One region of the Undibacterium sp. TJN25 genome, then DNA from elsewhere that is predicted to be linked to it. Evidence: predicted binding sites of a transcription regulator. Region 1 holds the regulator's gene; each other region holds the start of a gene.

What was found. The regulator sigma-54, encoded in region 1, starts transcription at its own class of promoters, with help from an activator protein. The targets are predictions, from matches to a motif close to TGGCANGNAANCTGCTTT.
Region 2: ACO0LO_RS08710 (TorF family putative porin) is a predicted target of sigma-54. The motif match lies at 2,559-2,576, and genes of this name have one in related genera.
Region 3: ACO0LO_RS11210 (circularly permuted type 2 ATP-grasp protein) is a predicted target of sigma-54. The motif match lies at 3,044-3,061, and genes of this name have one in related genera.

What each region holds. Positions count from the first base shown of each region.
Region 1 is NZ_JBMPPM010000004.1:645,250-651,070, forward strand. It holds gene ACO0LO_RS13000 (KdsC family phosphatase) at 1-115, shown strand, start outside; gene lptC (LPS export ABC transporter periplasmic protein LptC) at 130-780, shown strand; gene lptA (lipopolysaccharide transport periplasmic protein LptA) at 794-1,402, shown strand; gene lptB (LPS export ABC transporter ATP-binding protein) at 1,404-2,147, shown strand; gene ACO0LO_RS13020 (RNA polymerase factor sigma-54) at 2,163-3,653, shown strand; gene hpf (ribosome hibernation-promoting factor, HPF/YfiA family) at 3,822-4,172, shown strand; gene ACO0LO_RS13030 (enoyl-CoA hydratase/isomerase family protein) at 4,366-5,457, shown strand; gene ACO0LO_RS13035 (ABC transporter ATP-binding protein) at 5,549-5,821, opposite strand, start outside.
Region 2 is NZ_JBMPPM010000003.1:375,395-381,215, reverse strand. It holds gene ACO0LO_RS08720 (ammonium transporter) at 1-1,348, opposite strand, end outside; gene ACO0LO_RS08715 (P-II family nitrogen regulator) at 1,369-1,707, opposite strand; gene ACO0LO_RS08710 (TorF family putative porin) at 1,738-2,499, opposite strand; gene ACO0LO_RS08705 (accessory factor UbiK family protein) at 2,849-3,088, shown strand; gene ACO0LO_RS08700 (sensor domain-containing phosphodiesterase) at 3,122-4,978, opposite strand; gene ACO0LO_RS08695 (methyl-accepting chemotaxis protein) at 4,988-5,821, opposite strand, start outside.
Region 3 is NZ_JBMPPM010000004.1:230,169-235,989, reverse strand. It holds gene ACO0LO_RS11220 (transglutaminase family protein) at 1-567, opposite strand, end outside; gene ACO0LO_RS11215 (alpha-E domain-containing protein) at 580-1,530, opposite strand; gene ACO0LO_RS11210 (circularly permuted type 2 ATP-grasp protein) at 1,535-2,968, opposite strand; gene ACO0LO_RS11205 (sodium:solute symporter family protein) at 3,100-5,145, opposite strand; gene ACO0LO_RS11200 (DUF4212 domain-containing protein) at 5,145-5,435, opposite strand; gene ACO0LO_RS11195 (sensor histidine kinase N-terminal domain-containing protein) at 5,435-5,821, opposite strand, start outside.

The DNA of each region.
Region 1 (5,821 bases):
CGTCCATTATGTAACGCAGGCAGCAGGCGGCCGCGGTGCAGCACGCGAGGTATGTGACTTCATCCTGAAAGCGCAGGGCAAATACGAACAGGCGCTTGCGCCTTTCCTGCAGTAAATGGGTGAAATGATATGAGATACATACTTACCGCCGACCGCTTCCGCCTGTGGCTGATGGTAGCGCTGCTGGCCGTTGTTGCACTAGGCAGCTTCTGGGTGCTGGAAGTCATGCGCCGGAATAATGACGAAGGCAACTCCCGTTCCGCTCCCCGCACGGCACCTGACTACTACGTGGAAAATTTCAATTACGTGAAGCTGTCCAATGACGGCAAGACCAATTACCACATCACCGGCAAGCGCATGACGCACAATCCGCGCGATGACGACTATGAAGTGGAGCAGCCGCGCATCAACAGTTTTGACGACAACAAGACACCGGTGACCGTGGTTGCCGACCGCGCGCTGATTGAGCAGAAAAATACGCCTGTGCACCCGGCGAAGGATAGCGACGAAGTCCATTTGTACGGCAACGTCAATGTCAGCCGTCCGGACGGCCCTGCATCCAAATGGATGACGCTGGAGTCCGAGTATCTGTTGCTGCTGACCGACCTCAACATCATGAAAACCGATAACCCCGTGACTATCACCAGCGCCCGCGCCGTCATGCATGCCGTTGGCATGGAAGCCAACAGCACTACGCAGGAAGTGCGCCTGCTGAGCAAGGTGAAAGCCACATTCGATGCGCGCTCGGGCTCGGCGCCGCGTCAACAACCTACCCGATAGCCAGGTTTTATATATGAAAAATAATACCCATTTTAGTTCTGCGCGGCTGCCGAAGTCACTCTTTCTGGCGGCCTGTATTCTGCTCCCCGCCGCCGTGCTGGCCGAACAGGCAGACCGCTACAAAAAGATCGACCTAGAAGCCGAATCCTCTGTCCTCGACGACAAGACCAAGATCAAGACCATGACCGGCAACGTGGAGATCACGCGCGGCACGCTGCTGATCAAGACCGACAAGGCCGTCGCGACCGAAGGTGCTGAGGGATTCCAGTTCATCGTCATGACCAGGGGTCCCGGCGGCCAGGCGTTTTTCAGACAGAAGCGGGATGGCGGCCCCAACCTGTGGGTGGAGGGCGTTGCCGACCGCATGGAATACGACGAAAAAACCGAGGTCGTCAAATTCTTCAATAAGGCGCACGTGAAATACCTGGAAGGCAAAAAAGTCACGCAGGAGCAGGAAGGCGAGTTCATGTCGTATGACAGCAAGACCGAGAACTTTGTCGGCGCCAACAATGCGTCGGGCACCAGCGTGTCTGGCGGTGGCAGGATCAAGATCACCATACAGCCCAAGCTGGAAGAACCCAAGCCGGATTCACCGACCACGCAGAACACACAGAAAAAATAATATGACGAGCACCCTTATTATCAGCGGCCTGCAAAAGAAATACGGCGCGCGGCAAGTCGTGCGCGACGTTTCGCTGGAGGTCAAGAGCGGTGAAGTGGTCGGCTTGCTGGGCCCGAACGGCGCCGGCAAGACCACGTCCTTTTACATGATCGTAGGCCTGGTGCCGTCCGACGCGGGCAAGATAGACGTCAACGGCACCGACATTTCTCACCTGCCCATCCACAAGCGCGCATCGCTGGGCCTGTCCTACCTGCCGCAGGAGGCGTCGGTATTTCGCAAGCTGTCGGTGGAAGACAATATCCGCGCCGTGCTGGAATTGCAAAGAGATGAGAACGGCAAGCTGTTGGAAAAGGCCAAAATCGAGGAAAGGCTGGATACCTTGCTGGCCGAACTGCAGATAGAAAAAATCCGCGAAAACCAGGCGCTGTCCCTGTCCGGCGGCGAGCGCCGCCGTGTGGAAATCGCCAGGGCGCTGGCAACCAGCCCGCGCTTCGTGCTGCTGGACGAACCATTCGCCGGCGTGGATCCGATTGCCGTGATCGAGATCCAGCGCATTGTCCGCTTCCTCAAGGAACGCGGCATCGGCGTGCTGATCACCGACCACAATGTGCGCGAAACCCTGGGTATCTGCGACCACGCCTACATTATCAACCAGGGCGCGGTGCTGGCCAGCGGCAGGCCGGATGAGATCGTCGCCAATGAATCCGTACGCAAGGTTTACCTGGGAGAGCACTTCCGGATGTAACGGATACCGCCCCCTATGAAACAAAGCCTACAACTCCGCACCTCGCAGCATCTGGCATTAACGCCGCAACTGCAGCAATCGATACGTTTGCTGCAGCTATCAACGCTGGAATTGCATCAGGAGCTGGAAAACCTGCTGACCGATAATCCTTTGCTGGAGCGGGTGGACGATCCTTTGGACAATGCCGTCAGGTTATTGGCGGACGGCGCCATCAGCGCCACCAGCAGCGGTTCGGACAACGACAGCAGCCCTGTCAACAATGGCGGCGACGAGCCGGTTGCGCCAGTCGACAGTGGCGAAAGCGGTGAAAGCCCAAATGCGACGGATACGACCAGCGCCAATGAAGAGGACTGGAGTTTTGACGACATGCCGCAAGGCTCCAAAGGTCCGGAAGAGGATGAAGGGCGCCCACAGCTGGAATGTGCGCAGACCTCGCTCAGGGAGCACCTGCTGGAACAGATGCGCGTCACCGTCAAGGAAATACGCGACCGTGCACTGATAGAGCTGATCATCGATGCGCTGGACGGCAACGGCTACCTGACGGAATCGCTGGACGATATCCATGGCGCGTTGCCCCTGGAACTGTGCGTGGAGCCGGAGGAGCTGAATTTTGCGCTGAACATGCTGCAGAGTTTCGAGCCGGCCGGCGTAGGCGCGCGCAGCCTTTCCGAATGCCTGGCGCTGCAAATCAGGCGGCTGCCGAAAATCCCTTTCGTCACACGCCGGCTGGCACTGGAAATTGTTGAAAAACATTTAACCCTTTTTGCACAGCGCGATTTCAACAAGCTGAAAAAAGTGCTTACTTGCGACGATGAGGACTTGCGTGAATCTCAGGTTGTCATCAAGCAATGCAAGCCACATCCCGGCGCCGAATTTACTGCCGATGCATCGGACTACGTGGTGCCGGATGTTATTGTCAGGAAATCAAAAAACGGCTGGCAGGTGTTGCTGAACCAGGATGTGATGCCGCGCCTGCGCGTCAACAGCATGTACGCGAACATCATGAAACAGAACCGCGGCGATGGCACACTGAGCTCCCAGCTGCAGGAAGCCCGCTGGCTGATCAAGAATATGCGGCAGCGCTTCGATACGATACTGCGCGTTGCGCAGGCGATAGTTGAAAGGCAACGCAATTTTTTCACGCATGGTGCTGTTGCGATGAGACCACTTGTTTTGCGCGAAATTGCTGATACACTGGGTTTACACGAGAGTACTATTTCCCGTGTCACAACCCAAAAATACATGCTGACCCCGCATGGAATGTTTGAGTTGAAGTACTTTTTCGGTAGCCACGTTGCGACGGAAACCGGGGGTGAAGCGTCATCCACCGCAATACGGGCACTCATCAAGCAATTGATAGGAGCAGAAGACCAGAAGAACCCACTCTCTGACAGCAAGATCGCAGACATGCTGGGTGAACAAGGCATGGTCATCGCGCGACGCACCGTCGCAAAATACCGGGAAGCCTTGAAAATCCCTCCAGTAAGCCTGCGCAAATCCTTATAAAAATCCTGGAATTCCCAGCGGCATTTATTGCAGTAATGCATGCTGATTTTTCAGATTTCTGTAACAAGTCCTTGTAATTGCGTCTTGCATTGCTATATATAATTTAGCTCGATCTTCAGGGCTAGCACCATGCTATATAGCAAGTAACATCTACCATAGGAGCGCCGTATGAATCTCACAATCAGTGGACATCACCTCGAAGTTACTCCAGCAATCCGTGAACATGTGCAAAACAAGCTAGAGAGGATAAGGCGGCACTTCGATCAAGTCATTGATATTGCAGTCATCCTGACCGTTGACAAGCTCCGGGAAAAAGAAAAACGCCATAAAGCCGATATCAATCTTCACATCAGCGGCAAAGACATCCACGTCGAAAGCCTCGCACAAGACCTGTATGCAGCGATAGACACGCTGATCGACAAACTCGACAGGCAAGTCATCAAACACAAAGACAAAATCCAAGGCCACAAAAACGACGCGATCAAGCATATCCCTGATCCTGCCTCCGCTTCCGCCTGACCGGCGCCTGGTACTGGAATAACGAAGGATGCCAACCGGCATCCTTTTTTATTGGGTTCGCCGCACTTGTGACCCGGCCGCAAGCGAACCGGAAACCCCGAAAAATATTTCTTTTACCAAAGAATCGCGGGCTGCCCGGATAAATCGCGCATACGCGCTAAAATAGGCTTTTCATCTCACTACGATCTTTTCCATGAGCGAATACGTCCAGACCTTCGTCCAGAACCAGATAGGCTTTATCACGCTGGACAGACCCAAGGCATTGAATTCCCTTTCCCTGGACATGGTCCGGGAGCTGACACAGATATTGCTGCAATGGCGCGAAGCGGATAATGTCGGCGCCGTCTTTATTTCTAGTTCCAGTGAAAAGGCTTTTTGCGCCGGCGGCGACATCCGCTTCTTTTACGATGCGGGCACGTCCACGCCGAGGGGCGACAGCGCCTTACTGGAAGACTTCTTCACCGAAGAATATGCGCTGAACCATCTGATCCATTTTTATCCCAAGCCGTATATTGCGCTGCTGAACGGCGTGGTCATGGGCGGCGGCATGGGCATTGCGCAGGCGGGCCCTTCATGCCGTATGCGCATAGTCACCGAGCGTACCAAGATGGCCATGCCGGAGGTCAATATCGGCCTGTTCCCGGACGTGGGCGGCGGTTATTTCCTGTCGCGTGCTCCGGGGCAATTGGGGACCTACCTGGGCCTGACCGGAGAAATCTTCAAGGCGGCCGATGCGATTTACGCCGAACTGGCGGATGTCTATGTGCCTACCAGTGCGATACCTGCGCTGATGCATCTGCTGACTTCGACGCAGCAGGCCGATATCCGCGCGGCGATCCGCGAATTTGCTGCGCCGTTTGCAGAGGAAATCAAGCTGGAAGAAAGCTCGCTGGCAACGCACCGCAGCCTGATAGACCAGTATTTTTCCGCCGGCGATGTGGCAACGATCATTGCAACGCTGTCGGAAGACGGCAGCGAATTCGCGCGGCAGACCCTCGCCGTCATGCAGAAGCGCTCTCCGCTACTGGTATGCGTGACGCTGGAGCAGATACGGCGCGGCGCCGGCATGACCGTTGCTGCCTGCCTGCGCATGGAACGCGATATGGTGCGCCATTGCTTCAAGCACGGCGAAGTACTGGAAGGCGTGCGTGCACTGGTGGTAGACAAGGACAACACACCGAAGTGGTCGCCGCCTAGCCTGGGCGAAGTAACGCCGGAAATGATACTGCCCTTCTTCGTATCGGCATGGCCCGACCATGCGCATCCATTGCGTCATTTGGACTGACGCAGCCAAGACGCAGAGTGCAGTAATAAAAAAAAGATGGGGCCCGCAGGCCCCATCTTTTTTAGTCACATCCGCTGCGAGTGATATTGCTTTAATGCTGCTGGCCGCCGCCCAGATAGGCAGCCTTGACCGCAGGATCGTTCTTCAGCTTTTCGGCGGGGCCATGCACCGATATCCTGCCGTTTTCCAGCACATAGCCGTAGTCCGCCACGTTCAATGCAGCGGCAGCAAATTGCTCCACCAGCAGCATCGTCGTGCCTTCCTGTTTCAGGCGCGAGATGATGCGGAATACTTCATCCACCAGGATAGGCGCAAGGCCCATGGAGGGCTCGTCCAGCAGCACCACCTCGGGGTTCAGCATTAC
Region 2 (5,821 bases), on a different contig from region 1:
CGCCGAGTGAAGGCGCAGCAAACACGCCAGTCAGCAATGCACCCAGGATACCGCCCACGCCGTGCACGCCGAAGACGTCCAGCGAATCGTCCGCGCCCAGCAGGCGTTTCAGGCCATTTACACCCCACAGGCAGATAACGCCTGCCAGTAAGCCGATGATCAGCGCGCCCATAGGACCGACGAAACCGCAGGCAGGAGTGATGGCAACTAGGCCGGCTACCGCACCGGACGCGCCGCCCAGCATGGAAGGCTTGCCTTTGGACATCCATTCACCGAAAACCCACGATACCGTCGCCGCAGCAGTTGCCAGCAGGGTATTGACGAAAGCCAATGCTGCGACGTCGCCAGCCTCCAGTGCGGAACCGGCATTGAAACCGAACCAGCCCACCCACAGCAGCGAAGCGCCGATCATGGTCATAGTCAGCGAATGAGGCGCCATCGACTCCTTGCCGTAGCCCACACGTTTGCCGATCAGGTAAGCGCCCACCAAGCCAGCTACCGCAGCGTTGATATGCACCACCGTGCCGCCGGCAAAGTCCAGCGCGCCTTTTTGCCACAGGAAACCGCCTTTTGCAGATTCAGATGCCAGTGTTGCCGCATCCTTGATGCCATCAGGACCAGGCCAGAACCAGACCATGTGAGCGATAGGCAGGTAGCTGAAAGTGAACCACAGCACGACAAACAGCAGCACTGCCGTGAACTTGGCGCGTTCTGCAAAGGCGCCGATGATCAGGCCGCAGGTAATCGCTGCAAAGGTTGCCTGGAAAGCCACGAAGACGAACTCAGGAATGACAACGCCTTTGCTGAACGTGGCAGCAGTAGCGAACGTACCCTTGACCGGATCCCAGATCCCTTTCAGGAAGGCCCTATCGAAAGAACCGATGAACTTGCCGCCTTCGGTAAAGGCCAGCGAGTAACCGTAGATGCACCACAACACGATGATCACGGCAAAAATCATGAATACCTGCATCAGGATGGACAGCATGTTTTTGGAACGTACCAGCCCGCCGTAGAACAAAGCCAGGCCAGGGATGGTCATCAGGATGACCAGCATGGTCGACACCATCATCCAGGCAGTGTCGCCCTTATTGGGGATTGGTGCCGGCGCGGCCGCCGCGGAGGCAGCAGCCGGGTCAGCTGCAACTGCAGGCGCTGCAGGAGCGGAGGCCGCAGCCGCAACCGGTGCAGAAGCCGGCGCTTCAGCAGCGCTGGCAGCGGCGGGCGCCGATGCAGCAGGAGCAGAAGCCGCACTTGCCGCGGCATCATCCGCCGCCATCACCGATGGCGCCAGACCTATGGATACCAGCAGCGCGCAGGCGGCCAGTACGTTACTCAACATCTTATTCATGTGTTCTCCCTGAGTGTCGGTTATAAAGCGTCGTTGCCGGTTTCACCGGTGCGGATACGCACGACTTGTTGTAGGTCATAGACAAAAATCTTGCCGTCGCCGATCTTGCCGGTGCGGGCAGCAGTTTCTATCGCTTCTATCGCGCGATCGACAATCGCATCATCGACCGCAGCTTCTATCTTGGTCTTGGGAAGGAAGTCGACCACGTATTCCGCACCGCGATATAGCTCGGTGTGCCCTTTCTGGCGCCCGAATCCCTTCACCTCTGTGACCGTAATTCCTTGCACACCGATGGTGGAAAGGGCCTCGCGTACCTCATCAAGCTTGAAGGGTTTGATAATTGCAGTAATCAGTTTCATGCTGGCCTCGAATTGAAAAAACTAAGCGACTTAAAAGGATTTGGTTCCCACCAATACCAATTGGGTTCTACCGGTAAATCTTCCGCCTGGCGCCACATACGCAGATTCATTGGCATTGGTGCCGATGACGGACAAGTTGAAGCTGACGCCGAAAAATTCCTTGGTAACGCCGACTTTGTAGTCCGTGTAGTCAGCGATGGAATTGCTGCGAACCTTTTGGTGGCCGGCATGCAGACCCAGCGTGTAGCCTTCACCCATGTCGATATTGGCGCCGATATCAATGTAGCCGCTGTTCTTGCTGTCGACAAAACCGAACAGGTTTGTCACTGCATGCGAATATTTGATGTAAGCAGGGCCATAGCCAAGCTGGCCGTAGATTTCAGTGGTATTGGCATCCCTGAAACCGGGTACCTTGTCCAGGCCGTTGGAAGGGTAGATATAGCTCAGCACGCCGATGTCATAACTGACATCCTTGACGATCTCGCCGCGCTTGCCGGCGTAGATATCCCATTCCACGTCGCCGCTGCCGCCTGCATCCTTGGTCCACTTGATGGTGGACAACCATGTGCCGGCATAGAAGCCGGTAGGGTTGTTCGTATAGTCGGCACCGCCCTGCAAGGCAGGATCGAAACGCGACTGGCTGATACCGCGATAGCGATATTCGCTGGCAACGCCGATATTGAAACTTACTTCATTGTCGGGCTTCGCTTCTTCCGGTTTCGCATCTTCCGCCCATACGAAACTACTGGTGAAGGCTGCAGAAATGGCTGCTACAAGTATCAGTTTCTTCATAACGCTTCCCTCTTCTGGTTGATATCACATTGCTTGAATCGATTAACTTCACGATGGTATTAGCAGAAGTCGTGCCAAGCCGCATGTTTGCAAAATTTAATTTGGCAAATATGGTTTTATCAGAGGAAAGATTGTGAACGCGTTTTATGACAGCCTGTCATTTAGCCCGGCATGCGTTATGATTCTATAAATGCACAAAGAATATCAGGCGATAAAAAATCGCCAATTTTTGAACGAACAGGCAACACCCCTGGTGTAACGCACCAATTTGACGCATGTAAAAACGGTGTCAAAAAAAATACGCACCAGGAACGCGCAATTTTACCTATCAGCACCTGCGGAGAACAAAATGGATAAACAGAATTTTTTTAATGACATGCAGGCCAAGATCAACCAGGTGCTGGAAAACTCGCCTGCCAAGGATATAGAAAAGAACGTCAAGGCGATGATGAGCCAGGGCTTTGCCAAACTGGACCTGGTCACGCGCGAAGAGTTCGACATCCAGGCGCAGGTGCTGGCCAAGACCCGCGCCAAGCTGGAAGCGCTGGAAGCGCGGGTCGCCGAACTGGAAACCAGGCTGCCTAAATAGGCTACGATGCCTGAAAACCGTGGATATCGCCTGCTATTGAAAAAGCAACTGGCTTGCTTCGCCGTGTGGACCGCGTTCCAGACGGGTGGCGTAGGACCGTAATCCGGCGAACCAGGGGGCCGGCGCTTGCGGTAAACGTACATGATTCGCAAAGGCGTCCGGCGCCAGCGGCTTTGCAAACAGGTAGCCCTGCGCTTCGTCGCAACCCCACATGCGGATCATGTCCAGCGCCTCCCTGGTTTCCACGCCTTCGGCAACCACGCGGTAACCGAGGTCCTTCGCCAGTACGATCAGCGAGCGCACGATGCGCTGGTCGCGCGGATTTTTGTGCACATCACGTATCAGCGACTGGTCCAGCTTGACGACGGTAGCCGGCACCTTTTGCAGATACGAGAAATTGCTGTAGCCGGTTCCGAAATCATCCAGCGCCAGTCCCATGCCCAGCGCACGTATATCATGCAGAGTCTGCAGGACGGCCGCACTTTCCATCCAGATACCCTCGGTGCACTCTATCTCTATATAGCGAGCAGCAATGCCGAACTCGTCGCAGGCTGCCCGTAAACGCTCGCACAGGTCGGGCTCTTCAAAATTGCGGGCCGACAGGTTAATTGCCAGCTTGATCCGCGAACCGGCCGTATGCCATTCACGCAACTGCCTGAAAGCAGTGCGGATTACCCAGTCGCTCAGCGGGCGTATCAGCGCCGTCTTTTCTACCAGTGGGACGAATTCTGCCAGCGAGATCGGCCCCAGTTCAGGATGGTTCCAGCGTATCAGCGCTTCCGCCGACAGGCAGGAGCCGTCCAGAAGATTGTGCTTGGGCTGGTACACCAGCTGCAGTGCATCTTCGCGGATGGCAGTATGCACATCGTTCAATATGCGGAAAGAACGCTGGTGGCTGCTGTCGTCGGCGGTGCTATACATTGCCCAGCGTTGCTGCGCGAGCAGTGCCTGGCTGACCGCTGACAAGGCCTTTCTCGGGGCATCGGTGGCTGAACCGGCGTCCACGCCAAACACCACGATGCCGCCGAAGCTGGGCAGGTTCAAAGGCACGCCCAGGTCATGCAGCGCTTCTTGCAGCGCCTGCTCCAGGCTGTAGACGAAGCCGGTAAATGCCGTCGTGCCAGAATCCAGCGACAGCAGTGCAAAGCGCGCATCGGTAATATGGTAAATATTGGCCTTGCCGGCAAACAGGCGCTTCAGCTTTTGACCGACGCCGCGCACCAGTCCGTCATACGCCGCAGCACCGAGCACGCCGGCGATCTCGAATGCGGTGGCCGCATCTGGCATATCCATATAGACCAATACCCTGTTCTCGCCAGCCGCCGCCTGCGCCAGCGCCGACAAATCCTCGGCCAGCTGTAGTTTGTTCGGCATGCCGCTGACAGCATCCACATGGCCGACCGCGCGTTGCAGGGAAATATGCGCCATGACCAGTGTCGCCATGTTTTCCAGCTTGGCGCGCTGGACGGCGTCCAGCTGCCCGGGCTGCGTATCGGTGATGCACAGCGCGCCGATGGCGTAGCCTCCGGCGGTGATCAGGGGCGCTCCCGCGTAAAAGCGGATTTTCGCAGGGCCGGTGACCATGGGATTATTGCGGAAGCGCGGATCAGCGGCGGCGTCCTCGATCACCATGACCTGCGACTGCATGATGGTATGGGTGCAGAACGATAATTCCCTGGCAGTATCTGCGGTATCGCAGGAGCAAAAGCCCACACTGGACTTGAGCCACTGGCGATCGCTGTCCACCAGCGAGATATAGGCGCCGGACACGCCGAACAGGTCTGCTGCCAGGCGGGTAAGCGAATCAAAATAATCCGAGGTATTGCTGTCCAGGATGCCCAGCTCATGCAGCGCGGCCAGACGTTCTTTTTCTGAATGTTGCATCATCATCTTGTCACCTCAGGCGTAGGCTGTAGCCACGCGCAATGCCTTGCGGGCAGCGGCAACTACCGGCCGGGGCACGCCGGCTAGCTGCGGACGCTCGGTCTTGAACACACCTACGGCATGGTTCAGGTAGCCGGCCTGGTCCTGCAGCGTCTGCACGGCGCCGGTGGCCTGCTCGACCAGCGCAGCATTTTGCTGCGTAACCTCATCCATCAGCGCAATGGCGCGATTGACTTCCTCTATGCCCACCTGCTGTTCGTTGCTGGCCGTGGTGATGTCGCCGACCATGCCGGTCACCTGCTTGACGCTGGAGACAATGTCTAGCATGGTGGCGCCCGCATGTTCCACCAGCTGGGTGCCGGCGCCTATCTTCTCGACGGAATCATCGATCAACACTTTCACTTCCTTCGCAGCGGTAGCACTGCGCTGCGCCAGGTTACGCACTTCCGTTGCCACGACGGCAAAACCGCGCCCCTGCTCTCCTGCCCGTGCCGCCTCCACCGCAGCGTTCAGCGCCAGGATATTGGTCTGGAATGCAATACCCTCAATGACGCTGATGATTTCCACAATTTTTTGCGAGGATGTATTGATGGAATTCATCGTCTGCACCACCTCGCCGACGATATTGCCGCCCTTGATCGCGATGTCAGAGGCATTTTGCGCCAGCTGGTTTGCTTCCCGTGCATTATCGGCGTTCTGTTTCACCGTCGCCGTCAGCTGCTCCATTGCGGAAGCCGTTTCTTCCAGCGAACCGGCCTGGGCTTCGGTGCGGCCGGCAAGATGTAGATTGCCCTGAGATATCTCGGAGCTGATTTCCGCCACTTCGGTAGCGCTGCCAAGCACCTCAGC
Region 3 (5,821 bases), 420 kb from region 1:
GGATACGTAGCGGGCCGGCACTCCATGCGCATGACAACAGGCCAGGAACAGGTGGGCATGGTCCTGGCATACGCCCCTTCCCAGTTGCAGGGCGTCGGTGGCGGTGGTCGTAACGATGGTTGCACCAGTTTGGTAACTGACTGCACCGCAAATGCGCTCTGCCAGCGCCAGCAGATGCCGTGCCTGGACTGCCTCGCCGGATACCGGCAGGCTGCTTGCGGCAAAGGCCAGCACCATCGGTGTCGCTTCGGTCAGGCGGGTCGCGACAGTAAAGATCAGTGGGGACTGCGGATGTTCATCCACCAGGCGGCCGCGGTCCGGGCTGGTGGTTTCCACGATGCCCTGGGCAACGATAGCAACCTGCTGGTGCGGGCCGGTAATGGTCAGCGTATGGCACAGGTTGCCGTAGGCGTCGGTATACGCATGCATCTGGCCTGTCGTATTGATCAGCCACGACAATACCTGTTGCTGCGCCTCTAGCCGGGGAGTCAGGTGCAGCTGCTGTATTGTATAAGCCAGCGGCGCGCTGTAACGGTAGATAGTCTCATGACGTATGGAGAGTCGCATGGAGTATCCGGCTTATGCCGCAAGGGGAACCAGAAAATCGCGGCTGATGCGGTTCCCCAGTTCGTTGATACGCTCCAGGAATTCCGTCAGCGTGTCGTGCAGGCCGGTGGAAAGAATTTCTTCGATGCGGCCGAATCCCAGTTCAGCATGCAGCTTGCCGGCCACGCGTTCGGTTTCGGAGGAAACGTCGTTGCGTACTTCTTTCAGGTTGTTGACCACTTCATCCATGCAGGCCAGCAGGGAGCGCGGCATGTCTCCTCGCAGCATCAGCAGCTCCGCCACCCGTTCCGGAGTGATCACGTCGCGGTAGACCTTGCGGTAAATTTCAAAGCCGGAGACAGAACGCAGCAACGCCGCCCAGTAGTAAAAGTCCCTCTGCGAAATCTCGTTGTTATGCCGCTTGCCGGTGGCGCCGTGGAATTTTACGTCCAGTATGCGCGCGGTATTGTCGGCCCGTTCCAGGAAAGTACCCAGGCGGATGAAATGCACCGCTTCGTCTTTCAGCATTGTGCCCAATGTGACGCCGCGAGACAGGTGCGAGCGGTACTTGACCCACTCAAAAAACTGGCTGGGATCGCGTTCCAGCAAGCCGCTGTCTATCCGTTTGGACATGTCCAGCCACGTCGCATTCTGGGTTTCCCATACCTCGGTCGTCAGCGTGCCGCGCACCGCGCGCGCATTCTCGCGCGCACCGGTCAGGCAGGCACAGATGGAAGAGGGATTGTCGGGGTCGCGCACCATGAAGTCGACAACGTCTTTCGCGCTCAGGATGCCGTATTTGCGGTCGAAGGCGGATTGCAACTCCGAAATGCCCAGCATCGCACGCCAGCCCTTTTCAGCGTCTTCGGCAGATTGCGGCAGCATCGATGTCTGTACGTTGACGTCCAGCATGCGGGCGGTATTTTCGGCGCGCTCTGTATAGCGGGCCATCCAGAATAAATGATCGGCGGTGCGGCTTAGCATGATATTAGTTCTCCAGTATCCAGGTGTCCTTGGTGCCGCCACCCTGCGACGAATTCACCACCAGCGAGCCTTCCTGCAGCGCGACACGTGTCAGGCCGCCAGGCACCATGGAGACGGTTTTTCCGGACAGCACAAACGGGCGCAGGTCGATGTGGCGCGGCGCGATGCCGCTGTCGACGTAGGTAGGGCAGGACGACAGCGCCAATGTGGGCTGGGCGATGTAGCCATCAGGTTTGGCCAACAGCCGCTGGCGGAAATCCTCGATCTGCGCCTTGGTCGATGCCGGACCTACGAGCATGCCGTAGCCGCCGGCGCCGTGCACTTCCTTGACGACCAGGTCCGGCAGGTTGGCCAGCGTGTAGGCCAGGTCTTCCTTCTTGCGGCACTGATAGGTAGGCACGTTGTTCAATATCGGCTCTTCGCTGAGATAGAACTTGATCATGTCCGGCACAAACGGATAGATCGACTTGTCGTCCGCTACCCCGGTGCCTATCGCATTGGCCAGCGTGACCCTGCCGGCGCGGTAGACCGATAGCAGGCCGGGCACACCCAGCGAGGAATCGGCACGGAAGGCCAGCGGGTCCATGAAGTCGTCGTCAATACGGCGATAGATCACGTCCACCCGTTTCGGGCCGCGCGTGGTGCGCATGTATACCGCATTGTCATTGACGAACAGATCCTGGCCTTCGACCAGTTCCACACCCATTTGCTGTGCCAGGAAGGCGTGCTCGAAATAGGCGGAGTTGTACATGCCCGGCGTCATGACGACAATGACGGGATCGGTCACCCCCATGGGGGCGACCGAGCGCAGGTTGTCCAGCAGCATGTCGGGATAGTGGTCCACCGGCGCGATCTTGTTGCGGGCAAACAGTTCCGGGAACAGCCGCATCATCATTTTGCGGTCTTCCAGCATGTACGACACGCCGGACGGCACGCGCAGGTTATCTTCCAGCACGTAGAATTCGCCGGCGCCGGCGCGGACGATATCTACACCGGCAATATGCGCATAGATGTCGGACGCGACAGAGATGCCCTGCATTTCCGGCCGGTACTGGGCGTTCTTGTAGATCTGCTCGGCGGGGATGATCTTGGCCTTGATGATGTTCTGGTCATGATAGATATCATGGATGAACATGTTCAGCGCCTGCACCCTTTGCACGAGTCCGGCACGCAGGGTAGACCATTCTTCGGCATGGATAATGCGCGGGATGATGTCAAAAGGGATCAGGCGTTCGGTGCCGGCGTCGTCGCCATAGACGGCGAAGGTAATGCCGACCCGGCGAAACATCAGGTCCGCTTCGGCGCGTTTCCTGGCGATGGTGTCTGCCGGTTGCCGCTTCAGCCAGGCGTCGAATTCTCGGTAGTGTTCCCGTATGGTGTCGTTGCTGCTTGCGGTATCACTACCATCGGCATGCATTTCATTAAAGAATTTTGCCATGATCCTGGTTAGTCCTGTTCAGCGTTAATTGTATTTTTGGCGTTATTAGGTGTTTACATCATTACGTCAGGATAACTATCAAGAAACGTGCCAGAGTGCGGCAGAAGGGGTAATGCGGGCGTTAATCTACGTTATTTCTCATCGGGCTCCCTAATGTAGTCCACCAGGTCCAGCGTGTGCAGATCGGTTGCGGGCGTCAGCAGGCTGACGCCGATCAGGGCCGCCATGCCGGCCGGCACGCCGAATACGCCGGCCGAAATGGCGGCGATATGGAACCACTGATTGCTTATATTACCGCCAAACAGCGGATGTGTATGCAGCATGTAGTACACGCACACCACAAAACCGGTGATGATGCCGGCGATCGCGCCATGCTGGTTCGCGCGTTTCCAGAACACGCCCATCACCAGTGCAGGAAACAGGGCCGAAGCCGCCAGTGAAAACGCGGCGCCGACCAGCGATAATATATCAGCCGGCTTGAGCGATGCGACGTAGGCGGCCACCAGCGCCACCACCAGTAGCAGCAGCTTGGAAATGGTGACGCGCTTTTGCGTGGACGCCTGCGGATCGACGATCTTGTAGTAGATGTCGTGCGACAGCGAGTTGGAAATCGTCAATAGCAGTCCATCGGCAGTGGACAGCGCCGCAGCCAGGCCGCCGGCGGCGATCAGGCCGGAGATAACATAGGGCAAGCCTGCAATTTCCGGCGTCGCCAGCACAACGATATCGCCGTCCAGCGCAATTTCCGCCAGTTGCACGATGCCGTCGTGATTGATGTCGGTGATATTGACCAGCGGGTTGATCTTGTCCACACTGCTCCAGTATGTGACCCACGAAGGCAGCTTGGAAAAATCGGTGCCCACCAGCGATGTATAGATATCGTATTTCACCAGAATCGCCAGCGCCGGTATCGTCACATACAGCAGCATGATGAAGAACAGCGACCAGAATACCGAATCGCGGCTTTCCCTTACCGATGGCGGCGTGTAGTAGCGGATCAGGATGTGCGGTAGCGCCGCCGTCCCCATCATCAGGCAAAAGACCAGCGCCATGAAGTTGTTGCGCTTGATGTCCGATTCTTCCTTGGTTTTTGCTGCGTAGGGCTGGAAATTTGACACGGGAGGCTCGGCCCGCGCCAGGTTGGCGCTCCTTGCCTCGTTCCAGCGTATTTCGGCTTCCTGTGGCGTCTTCGGATAGTTTGCCAGCTCTCTTCCCGCGGCCTTGATGTCGATCAGCGATGCGTTGCCCGATTTGAGGTCTTCCAGCTTGCGCTGCACTTCATAGCGGCCTTCCTCCCAGGAGCCGGGCAGGTGCTGTATCTTGTCCAGGTAGGCGTCGGCTCGCTGTTCAAAAATGGCCCGGACTTGCTGTTCCTTGGGGTCATTGGCAAAGATTTTCTCTTTCAGGTTCAGCGCCGGCAGCGTGGTGCCGTAAGCCAGTTGCGGTATCGGCAAATGCGTGTGCTTGGCTGACAGCCAGGTGACCGGGATCATGTAAGCGACGATGATGATGATGTACTGCGCCACCTGGGTCCACGTTACCGCGCGCATCCCGCCGAGGAAGGAGCACACCAGGATGCTCGCCAGGCCGAGGAAAATGCCGACCGAAAAATCCACGCCGGTAAAGCGTGACGTAATCAGGCCGACGCCGTAGATCTGCGCCACGACATAGGTGAAGGAGATGATCACGGTGGCGATGACGGCCAGTATGCGCACGGCATTGCTGCCGTGCTTGCCTGCATAGCGGGTGCCAAGAAAATCCGGGATGCTGTACTGGCCGAACTTGCGCAGGTAAGGCGCAATCAGCAGCGCCACCAGGCAGAAGCCGCCGGTCCAGCCGATGATATAAGCAAGGCCGTCAAATCCTGTCAGGTAGATGCCGCCCGCCAGGCTGAGGAAGCTGGCGGCGGACATCCAGTCGGCAGCAGTGGCCATGCCGTTGAACACGGCAGGTACGCGCCGTCCCGCTACGTAATATTCTGAAATATCCGAGGTGCGGCTCATCACGCCTATGCCGGCGTAGATGACGATGGTGGCGAACATGAACAGGTAGCCTATCCAGACCCGCGGCACGCCTTCTTTTTCCAGCACGGCCAGGCTGATCAGGAAAACAAAGAACAGGATGGTGTACCAGAAGTAATAGATCGTCAGCCTTCTGGTGAAACTTTTCAGCGCCATCAGGAATGGCTCCTTCCTGCTTTTTCCACACGCCGCATCGCCAGCGAGTAGGCCGCCAGTATCAATACGTAAAACAGGCTCAGGCCTTGTGCCGCCATGTAGAACGACAGCGACCAGCCGAAGAAGTAGATGCCGGATAATTCACGCGCAAAAAACAGCGTGCCGAAGGTCAGCACAAACCAGCAGGCCAACAGCCATGCGCTCAGTTTCCGGGTTTGCGGCCAGTGCCGGAAACTGGCGGTAGTGCTGGCGGTAGCGGACGTGGGTGCTTGTTGATCGGTGTCGCTCATCAGCCGAAGTCTCCTGGGTAGGCGGAATAGGGATTCATGCGGAAAGAGATACGGAACAGGCAACCGGGGAATTTGGGATCCTGGTTGCGGGAATTGTTCGCTATTTCTATGTTCGCATCATGCTGCTGTGCGATTTCGCGCACAATGGCCAGGCCCAGTCCGCTGCCTGCCACATTGCTGCCGAGGATGCGGTAGAAACGCTCGAAGACCCGGCTGCGTTCGGACGGCGGTATGCCGGGGCCGTTATCTTCCACTTCCAGCACGACCAGCTGCTCATCGTCCATTACGCGTATCCGGACGGTGACGCTCTGGCCTTTGGGCGTGTAATGCAGCGCATTGTCGATCAGGTTGTTCAGTAGTTCGCGCAACATCAGCGAATTACCGGC